2 regions of the Alkaliphilus metalliredigens QYMF genome follow, and region 2 is predicted to be linked to the other one. Evidence: riboswitches for the same ligand, from Rfam matches in the RefSeq annotation. Region 2 holds a riboswitch; the other holds the start of a gene.
The links. Region 2 has a riboswitch for cobalamin ahead of hemA (glutamyl-tRNA reductase). Riboswitches for the same ligand answer to the same signal wherever they lie in the genome.

Region 1 (4,405 bases), 470 kb from region 2:
GATGCAATTGATAAGATATATTATAAAGCATTGACGGATGAAAGCATGATCTTCAACAAAGAGGATTACTACATAAAAATCACGACGGACAAAGAGAATAAGATGCTGATAATATCTGACATGGGAATTGGAATGACAAAGGAAGAGCTGGAGGAAAATCTAGGTGTTATTGCACAGAGTGGTTCCTTTACATTTAAAAAAGAGAATGAAATAAAGGATGGCTTTGATATCATTGGACAGTTTGGGGTAGGTTTTTACTCTGCATTCATGGTTGCGGATTCAGTGACGGTGATTAGTAAAGCATTAGGAAGTGACCAAGGGTATAAATGGGAATCAATAGGTGCAGAGGGATATACAATTGAGCCCTATGAAAAAGAAAGTGTTGGAACAGAAATCATCCTAAAACTCAAAGAAAATACAGAAGATGAAAAATATGAGGATTACCTAGAGGCGTATCGGTTAAAAACCATCATCAAGAAATATTCAGACTTTATCAGATACCCAATTAAGATGGATATTGAGACAAGCAAGCCCAAAGAAGGGGCAGAAGGTGAATATGAAGAAATAGTAGAAGAGCAAGTTGTCAACAGCATGGTGCCAATGTGGCGAAGAAATAAAAATGAGCTAACAAAGGAAGATTATGATCTTTTTTATTCTGAAAAGCACTACGGTTTTGATAAGCCACTAAAGCATATCCATATTAGTGCAGACGGAGCAGTCAGGTACAATGCAATTTTGTTTATACCTGAAAAAATACCCTATGATTTCTACACAAAGGAATATGAAAAGGGATTAGAGCTCTATTCCAGTGGGGTACTCATCATGAACAAGTGCTCAGACTTGCTTCCTGATTATTTCAGCTTTGTAAAGGGAATGGTTGACTCTGAGGACCTATCACTGAACATTTCAAGGGAAATGCTTCAACATGATCGTCAGCTGAAAATCATTGCTAAAAAAATTAAAGAAAAAATTAAAAGTGAATTAGAATTACTGCTGAAAAATGAGAGAGAACGTTATGAAGAATTCTACGATAGCTTTGGTAGACAGATCAAATATGGGGTTTACAGTGATTTTGGACAAAATAAAGAAACACTGAAGGACTTGTTACTATTTTACTCTTCCAAGGAAAAGAAAATGGTCACTTTAGATGAGTATGTAGGTAGAATGAAGGAGGACCAAAAGTACATTTACTATGCTTCGGGAGATTCTATTGAAAAAATTGATAAAATGCCTCAAACAGAGCTCTTGGCAGAGCAGGGCTACGAAATTTTATACTTTGCTGATGACGTAGATGAATTTGCTATTCGCGTGCTGGTAGATTATAAAGAGAAAGAATTTAAGTCTGTATCTAGTGGAGACTTAGGGATTGAAGAGAAGGATGAAAAAGAGGAGCAAGAAGAGCAAACACAAGGTAGTAAAGAAGTGTTCGCATTTATGAAAGAAGCATTATCTCAGAAAGTCAAGGATGTTAGACCCTCTAAGAGATTAAAAAACCATCCAGTATGTCTTGCAACCGATGGGGATGTGACCATCGAGATGGAAAAAATATTAAGTGCAATGCCAAATAATCAAGAAATAAAGGCCGAAAGAGTTTTAGAGATTAACATCAATCATGATGTATTTAAAACCCTAAAGGAAGCCTTTGACAATGATCAGGAAAAGCTAAAGATCTATACAAATGTACTATACAATCAAGCATTGCTGATTGAAGGACTGACAATTAACGATCCTGTAGAATTTACAAACGATATATGTAAGTTAATGTCATAGTTAAAGTTTCTTAAGCTAAGAACAAGACATGTAAATAGTGAGTAGAAACCCTCTGGAGAATGATTGGTATTCAGAGGGTTTGCTATGGGCGGAAGCTGTCACCTTGTCTGACACAAAATAGCCTCATCATCTTTGACCAGTTATTTTCTGTCCCATGGCTAAAACAGTTGATTTATTATTTTTCCAATGTTATACTTAAGTCGAATTGAATATTGTGTTAGACAAGCTTTCATTTAAAAATGAAATGGGAAGTTTGGTGAAAATCCAACGCGGTCCCGCCACTGTAATGGGGAGTCTTTTTATTAAGTATACCACTGGATAATATCTGGGAAGGTGTAAAAAGATGATGAACCTAAGCCAGGATACCTACTTGTTTAATTTGACGTTTTTCAAACCCACGGTGCATGGGTTTGGAGGCTTTTGATTTTATGCTTTTATATCTAGGAATTGCTCTCTATGATTTATATTCTTCTTCCTAAATGTACAGTATAGAGACAAAGTATATAGCCTTTTATTGCCTGCACATACATAGTAAGTGTGGGCTTTTATTTATAAAAATGTCCAGTTACACAATATTCACAATATATTATCACAAAAGGAGTAGATGTGTTGTGAAGAAAAAACTAAGTATTTTATTTGGTGTTGCGTTATTAATGTTAGTTTTGGTGGCTTGTGGAAGTAATGAGGAGGAGGTGAATACTGCTGAGGATGATGGACACGAAATTCCTTATGAATGGAGCGGTGTTTATACCTTTGAAGAAGATACTTATACTTTGAAGTTCAACAAAAATGAAGGAGATGAGAGCTGTATGATAGCCTTTATCTCAAAAGAGAGTGGTATAACAGACATAGAACACCATGCCATTCATATCATGGAGGCTGACATGGAAGACATTGCAGCGGATTCTCATTTTGTTGCAAAAGATGAATATGGCTATAACTTGATTTTAAATCCTGATACAAGCAATTTTACCATTGATATGGAGAAGTCAGGAGAATACTTTTTATTTGTAGAACATTTTCCAGAAGAATTTGACTTACAAGTACTAGATTCCAGTGGAAATGAACTTATGGCAAAAGATATGGTTGAATATGAGGGTGATCATCAGCATTAAGGATGTTATTTTGTACTTTGGATGCTTGCCCGGGCATCCAAGGTGATTTTAAAAGGTATATTTGAACTGGAGGTGATTCAAGTGCATTTGTCAGATGGTGTTTTGAATCTTCCTATGGCTGTAACGACTTCAATCGCAGCCGGGGGAGTTATGATTTATGCGATTAAAGGGATAAAAGAAGAAGAAATACCTAAAATCAGTTTGATGACGGCGGCTTTCTTTACCTTTGCATTAATAAGTATTCCTATAGGACCAAGTAGTGTACATCCTTTATTAGCAGGGTTGCTGGGTATTATGCTGGGTAGGCGTAGTCCTATTGCTATTTTTATTGGATTACTGCTACAGGCCATCATTTTTCAGCATGGAGGACTTACCACTTTGGGAGTCAATACATTGCTTGTTGCTTTACCAGCTTTGGCTTCCTACAAACTATATTCGAAATTAACATGTAACAAAAAATCACCTGCCATATGGGCTGGTTTTATAGGGGGATTTGCTGTTTTCACCTGTGTTTCCTTACTGATATTGGTTCTTTTTATGACAGATAGTCGGTATAGTGAAGGTTTTTTTTCTGTTGTTAATGTCTTGGCAGTAGGCTATCTTCCATTAATTGCAATGGAGGCAATTCTTACTGGATTTATTATTTCATTTATATACCGGATTCGTCCTCATATTTTAGAAACAACATCTTAAATAAATTAGATGTACAAAGGAGTCTTTTATGGTATCCACTAAACCGACAAAGAGAACAGACTATCATAATGGTCACGAAAAATTAATATCTTGGGGGAGAAACTGGGAGACTAGGACCAAAATAATGACTTGCTTTATGACAGCATTTGGTTTAATTGGTTTGGATAAGTTATCACTCCTGATTTTCTCCTTTTCTCTACTGTTGCTCATTGTAATCTCCATGGGATTTTCAATCAAGTATATACTCTCTAAGCTGGTGTTACTACTGCCTTTTCTGGCTTTAATGAGTGTGCCCCTGATCATTGGTCCTGGATTTCCAGTCACCAATGATCGGTTTGTTTTTCCTTTGATATTAACTTTGAAAGCATTATCTGTTTCTTTACTTATGTTTATTATGATTTTAAGTCAACCGCTACAACAATTTTTAAATGCTTTGTCCCATATGCATCTGCCGCCCTTCTTTATTTCGATTCTTTTTTTGTCATGGCGGTATACTTTTGTTTTATGGGATACCTTAAAAAACACCCAAAGTGCATTGGTTTCTAGGCTATTCAATACTTCATTTAGGAAACGTACGTTTAAAACCTATGGAGAGGTTATGGGAGGGATACTCATTAAATCAATTGATAGATCTGAAAAGCTTTATAGAGCAATGATTGCCCGGGGATTTTCAGGTAGAATATCTAGTTCAAAGCCCCAGTCTATTACAAGGTGGGATATCATAAAGTCATTTTTATTTGTGGGTGTGATCATATCACTTAATATCATTGAAAAGTGGTGGTTCGTATGAAGGCAATTATGATCGAGGGGTTGCGTTATAATTATCC
Region 2 (4,405 bases):
TAAGCAAGAGGGATTAATGGTTGGTATTTCCTCTGGAGCGGCAGTGTTTGCAGCTATAAAAGTTGCTCAAAAACTAGGTAAAGGAAAAAAAGTATTAACAATTGCACCTGATACTGGTGAAAGATATATTTCAACAGCTTTGTTTGAATAAGATGAGACCTGATAGTCCCAAATCAAAGATTTGGGGCATCTGTTCTTAGGGCATCTATCCACATAGTGAGAGTTTTACCAATGTATTGAAGGAGAGACTAGGGGGGATGTAATGGGTTTAAATACAAAATTAATTCATGGTAATGGAGTAAGCAAAGAAAAGAAAGTAGGAGCTACGAATGTGCCTATTTATTTTTCAAATGCGTATGCCTATAATAAAGCAAAGGATTTAGAAAATATTTTCTCGGGTAGAGATATTGGACATGTCTACACTAGAATTTCAAACCCGAGTATAGAAGCATTAGAAAAAAGAATGGTAGCGGTAGAAGGAGGGGTTTCTGCCATAGCTACTGCTTCTGGGATGTCAGCTATATACCTAGCAGTGATGAATATACTCACTCCTGGAGATGAAATCATCGCTTCCTCAGGCGTATTTGGTGGTACCTATAATTTCTTTAAAAATTTAAAACAGTTAAATATAGAAGTCAAGTTTGTTGATGAGCTAAATGAAGAGAGTTTAACGGAGCATATTACACCTAAGACAAAGATTGTATTTGCTGAAACTATAGGAAATCCTAAGCTGGATGTCTTAGACATAGAAGTAGTTTCTACTATTTGCAAAATAAAAGGAGTGGTTTTCATGGTGGACTCCACTGTGACAACTCCTTATTTAATCAGGCCTTTAGAATATGGCGCTGATGTCGTAATTCATTCTGTTTCTAAATATGTTAATGGCAGTGCCAATTCAATAGGTGGTATGATTATTGATGGAGGAAGTACTAAATTTAATAGTGAAAGGTATGAAAACTTCAAGCATTACACAAAGCGATACAGACAATTTGCCTTCAGTGCAAAATTAAGAAATGAATTAGGGAAAGATTTAGGGGCCGTTATGTCTCCCATGAATAGTTTTTTGAATCTTACAGGGATTGAAACACTAAGTCTTAGAATGAAGAGGCATTGCCATAATGCCTATCAGCTTGCAAAGTATCTTCAAGAAAACCCAAAGGTACTGCATACGAATTATCCAGGTTTAGAAACCTCCGAATATTATCCCTTAACACAAAAATACTATGCTAAAGAGGCTGGGGGGATATTGACTCTTAGGGTTGGTAGTAAAGAAAAGGCATTCCAATTAATTGACAGCTTAAAGCTTATTTCCAATGTAACCAACATTGGTGATACAAAAACCTTAGCGCTACATCCAGCCTCGACGATCTGCAATGGTAACACACCGGAAGAAAAGGAACAAATGGGTGTATATGAGGATCTAATAAGAGTATCGGTGGGCTTAGAAGATATGGAAGATATCATAGAAGATTTGGAAAATGCTTTAGGCGGTCTCTAAGAAGATCATTATGGAAATTATAAAGTCAGATAGTGTAGTTTGATATGATGCTCAAATTAAAAAAAGAAGATACAGAAATTTTATTGAAATATTACAACCCTTCTGATAAGATGGTTTTAAAGTACATAGAATACGTTAGGTGTTTCATATGAAACTTAATTGGGAAAGTGGTGAAAACCCACTGCAGCCCCCGCTACTGTAAGTGCAGATGAACTCGACAAAAGCCACTAGATCAATCTGGGAAGGCGTCGATAGTAAGGTGAAGCACAAGTCAGGAGACCAGCCTAAAGTAAGAATCAGCCTTCGGAGGGAAGGTATATTGAAGTGAGCAATTTTAACTTTAATTTCAAACCAACCCCCGTCATTGACTGGGGTTTTTTGTTTATTTTCTACTGCTCTAAATTGCAGAAACCTATTCAAGGCGTATAAAAGCATGGGGTCTATGATTATACTGACGAAAGGATGATATTTTCTATAAAAGTGTTAAGAACCTACGAAAACAGACCGATACTGGAAAACATGATATTAATAATAAATAGCATTAATGAAAAAGGATGGTTATCCGATGAAAATTATTGTATTTGGCATTACACATAAAAAAGCGACAATTGACCTTCGGGAAAAGGTGGCCTTTTCCCAATCAAAGAAACAGGAGGCCTACTCATTATTGAAGGAGAGTCCATTCATCCATGAGGCTGTGATTCTCTCCACCTGTAACCGCAGTGAGGTTTTTGCGGTTGTTCAAGATACATCAATTGCAAGACGTTGGTTTAAGCGTTTTTATACTGATTTTTTTCAGCTTAAGGAAACCGCATTAGAAGGATGCAATCACTTTGAAAAAGGGAGAGAGGCAGTCCAATACCTATATCATGTCTGTGTTGGTGTAGATTCTCTTGTCATAGGAGAGGATCAGATTTTAGGGCAGGTGAAGGAAGCTCATGCTGAGGCATTGGACTTTGCTGCAACGGGGAAGATTTTAAACAAGCTCTTTCTAGAAGCAGTCACCACAGCAAAGGAAGTAAAAACTGAAACCGCAATTTCAGAAAATGCCCTGTCCATCAGTTCCATTGCCGTGAAGCAAATGGAGAATCACCTCAAGGGTTTAGTTGGTAAAACTGTGTTGGTGGTTGGTTTTGGAAAGATGAGTAGAATCGCTATTGAAAACCTACTCTGTAAGGGGATCAAGAGGCTATACATTTGTAACCGAACAAAGGAAAGTGTACAGGAATTAATTGAAAAGCATCCCCAGATACATTATCTTTCCTATGATCAAAAGTATGAAATGCTTAATGGAGTAGATGCTGTCATCAGTGCAACAGGGGCACCTCATTTCATCTTTTATAAGGAGGATATGGAAAAAATATATCAGAAGCATCGGCCCATGTGTATGATTGATATTGCATTGCCTAGAGACATCGATCCCGCTGTAAAAGAGATAGAAGGAATTGAGCTTTTTCATATTGATGATTTAAAGGAAATTGCCAATGAAAACCTTGCTTATCGAATGGATTGTATCGAAATAATCAAGCAGTCAATTAATGAAGCCATTGAGAAGTATGAAGGATGGTATCAATGCCTACCTATTTATCCTAGGATCCAGGCCATCAAAGCATATAGCGAGACCCTAACGGATCAAGAGCTAGAAAAGCTTTTTAAAAGGTTAGATCATATGGCGGAAGAAGATCGTCAAGTCATTGAAGTTGTGGTGAAGAGCTTGGTCAAAAAGATGTGGAAAACCCCTATTCTACAACTTAAGGATGCAGGAATAAGGGGAAATGGAGAGGCATTTGCCGCCTTCGTAGATGAGTTCCTGGGGTTAGATGCCGGCTGTGGTAAATAGGAGGATGTAACAATGACAAAATACTATCCGATTATGTTAAATATTGAGGAAAAAAAATGTACAGTAGTTGGGGGAGGCAGAGTGGCAGAGCGGAAGGTCAAATCATTATTAGAGCACGGTGCAGTGGTGACTGTCATGAGTCCTACTTTGACAGATGCCTTGCAGGAAATGGTTCGACAGGGTCAACTCCTTCATCATCAAAAGCACTATGAGACAGGGGATTTAAGGGGAAGCTATTTGGTTTATGTTGCCACAGACGATCTACAGGTAAGTCAAGCCTGTCATGAAGAGGCATCTAGGGAAAATATTCTGATGAACGTTGTTGATGTACCAAGGCTTTGTGATTTTACTGTGCCTGCTATTGTCCGGCGGGGCCCATTGACAGTAGCTATTGCCAGTGATGGAAAAAGCCCTATGCTCTCACGTAAAATCAGAGAAGAGCTAGAAAAACGGTTTGGGCAGCATTATGAGGATGTCCTAGAGCTATTAGGTGAGATGCGGGTCCAGGCATTAAATGAAATTAATGAAATTGAGGATCGAAAACAACTATTTCAGCAGTTGATATATGAACATGATGTAGAGAATTTAGGAAAAAAAGGCAAGGAGATCCTATGGCGGGAAGCCTGGCAGTTTTATGAAGCGTTCAAAAAACAATTAAAGGGTTGTGACAAAAATGAGAACAATAAAAATCGGATCAAGAGCCAGTCAGCTGGCCCTAGTTCAAGCAGAAATCATTATTAATATGCTAAAGGAAAAATTCCCTCAATACACCTATGAAATCATTAAGATCACAACATTAGGAGACCGCATACTGGATAAAACATTAGATAAAATTGGCGGTAAGGGACTTTTTGTAAAGGAAATTCAAAAGGCACTAGCTGAAGAAAAAATCGATTTAGCCATTCACAGTATGAAGGACATGCCTGGTGAGACCCCAGAGGAGCTGGTGTTAGGAGCCATTACAAAGAGGGAGGATCCCCGAGATGTGTTGATCACAAGGGAAAATAAATCCCTAGAGGAATTGCCCAAGGGCGCAGTGATTGGAAGCAGTAGCCTAAGAAGACAGG

Region 1: linked by a shared signal. The riboswitch ahead of AMET_RS02625 (hypothetical protein) and the one ahead of hemA (glutamyl-tRNA reductase) in region 2 are both predicted to bind cobalamin.

What each region holds. Positions count from the first base shown of each region.
Region 1 is NC_009633.1:544,255-548,659, forward strand. Features, by position in the region: gene htpG (molecular chaperone HtpG) at 1-1,770, shown strand, start outside; cobalamin riboswitch at 1,977-2,158, shown strand; gene AMET_RS02625 (hypothetical protein) at 2,382-2,885, shown strand; gene AMET_RS02630 (CbiM family transporter) at 2,907-3,578, shown strand; gene AMET_RS02635 (energy-coupling factor transporter transmembrane component T family protein) at 3,607-4,368, shown strand; gene AMET_RS02640 (energy-coupling factor ABC transporter ATP-binding protein) at 4,365-4,405, shown strand, end outside.
Region 2 is NC_009633.1:77,621-82,025, forward strand. Features, by position in the region: gene cysK (cysteine synthase A) at 1-151, shown strand, start outside; gene AMET_RS00365 (O-acetylhomoserine aminocarboxypropyltransferase/cysteine synthase family protein) at 263-1,498, shown strand; cobalamin riboswitch at 1,619-1,800, shown strand; gene hemA (glutamyl-tRNA reductase) at 2,064-3,338, shown strand; gene AMET_RS00375 (precorrin-2 dehydrogenase/sirohydrochlorin ferrochelatase family protein) at 3,351-4,079, shown strand; gene hemC (hydroxymethylbilane synthase) at 4,012-4,405, shown strand, end outside.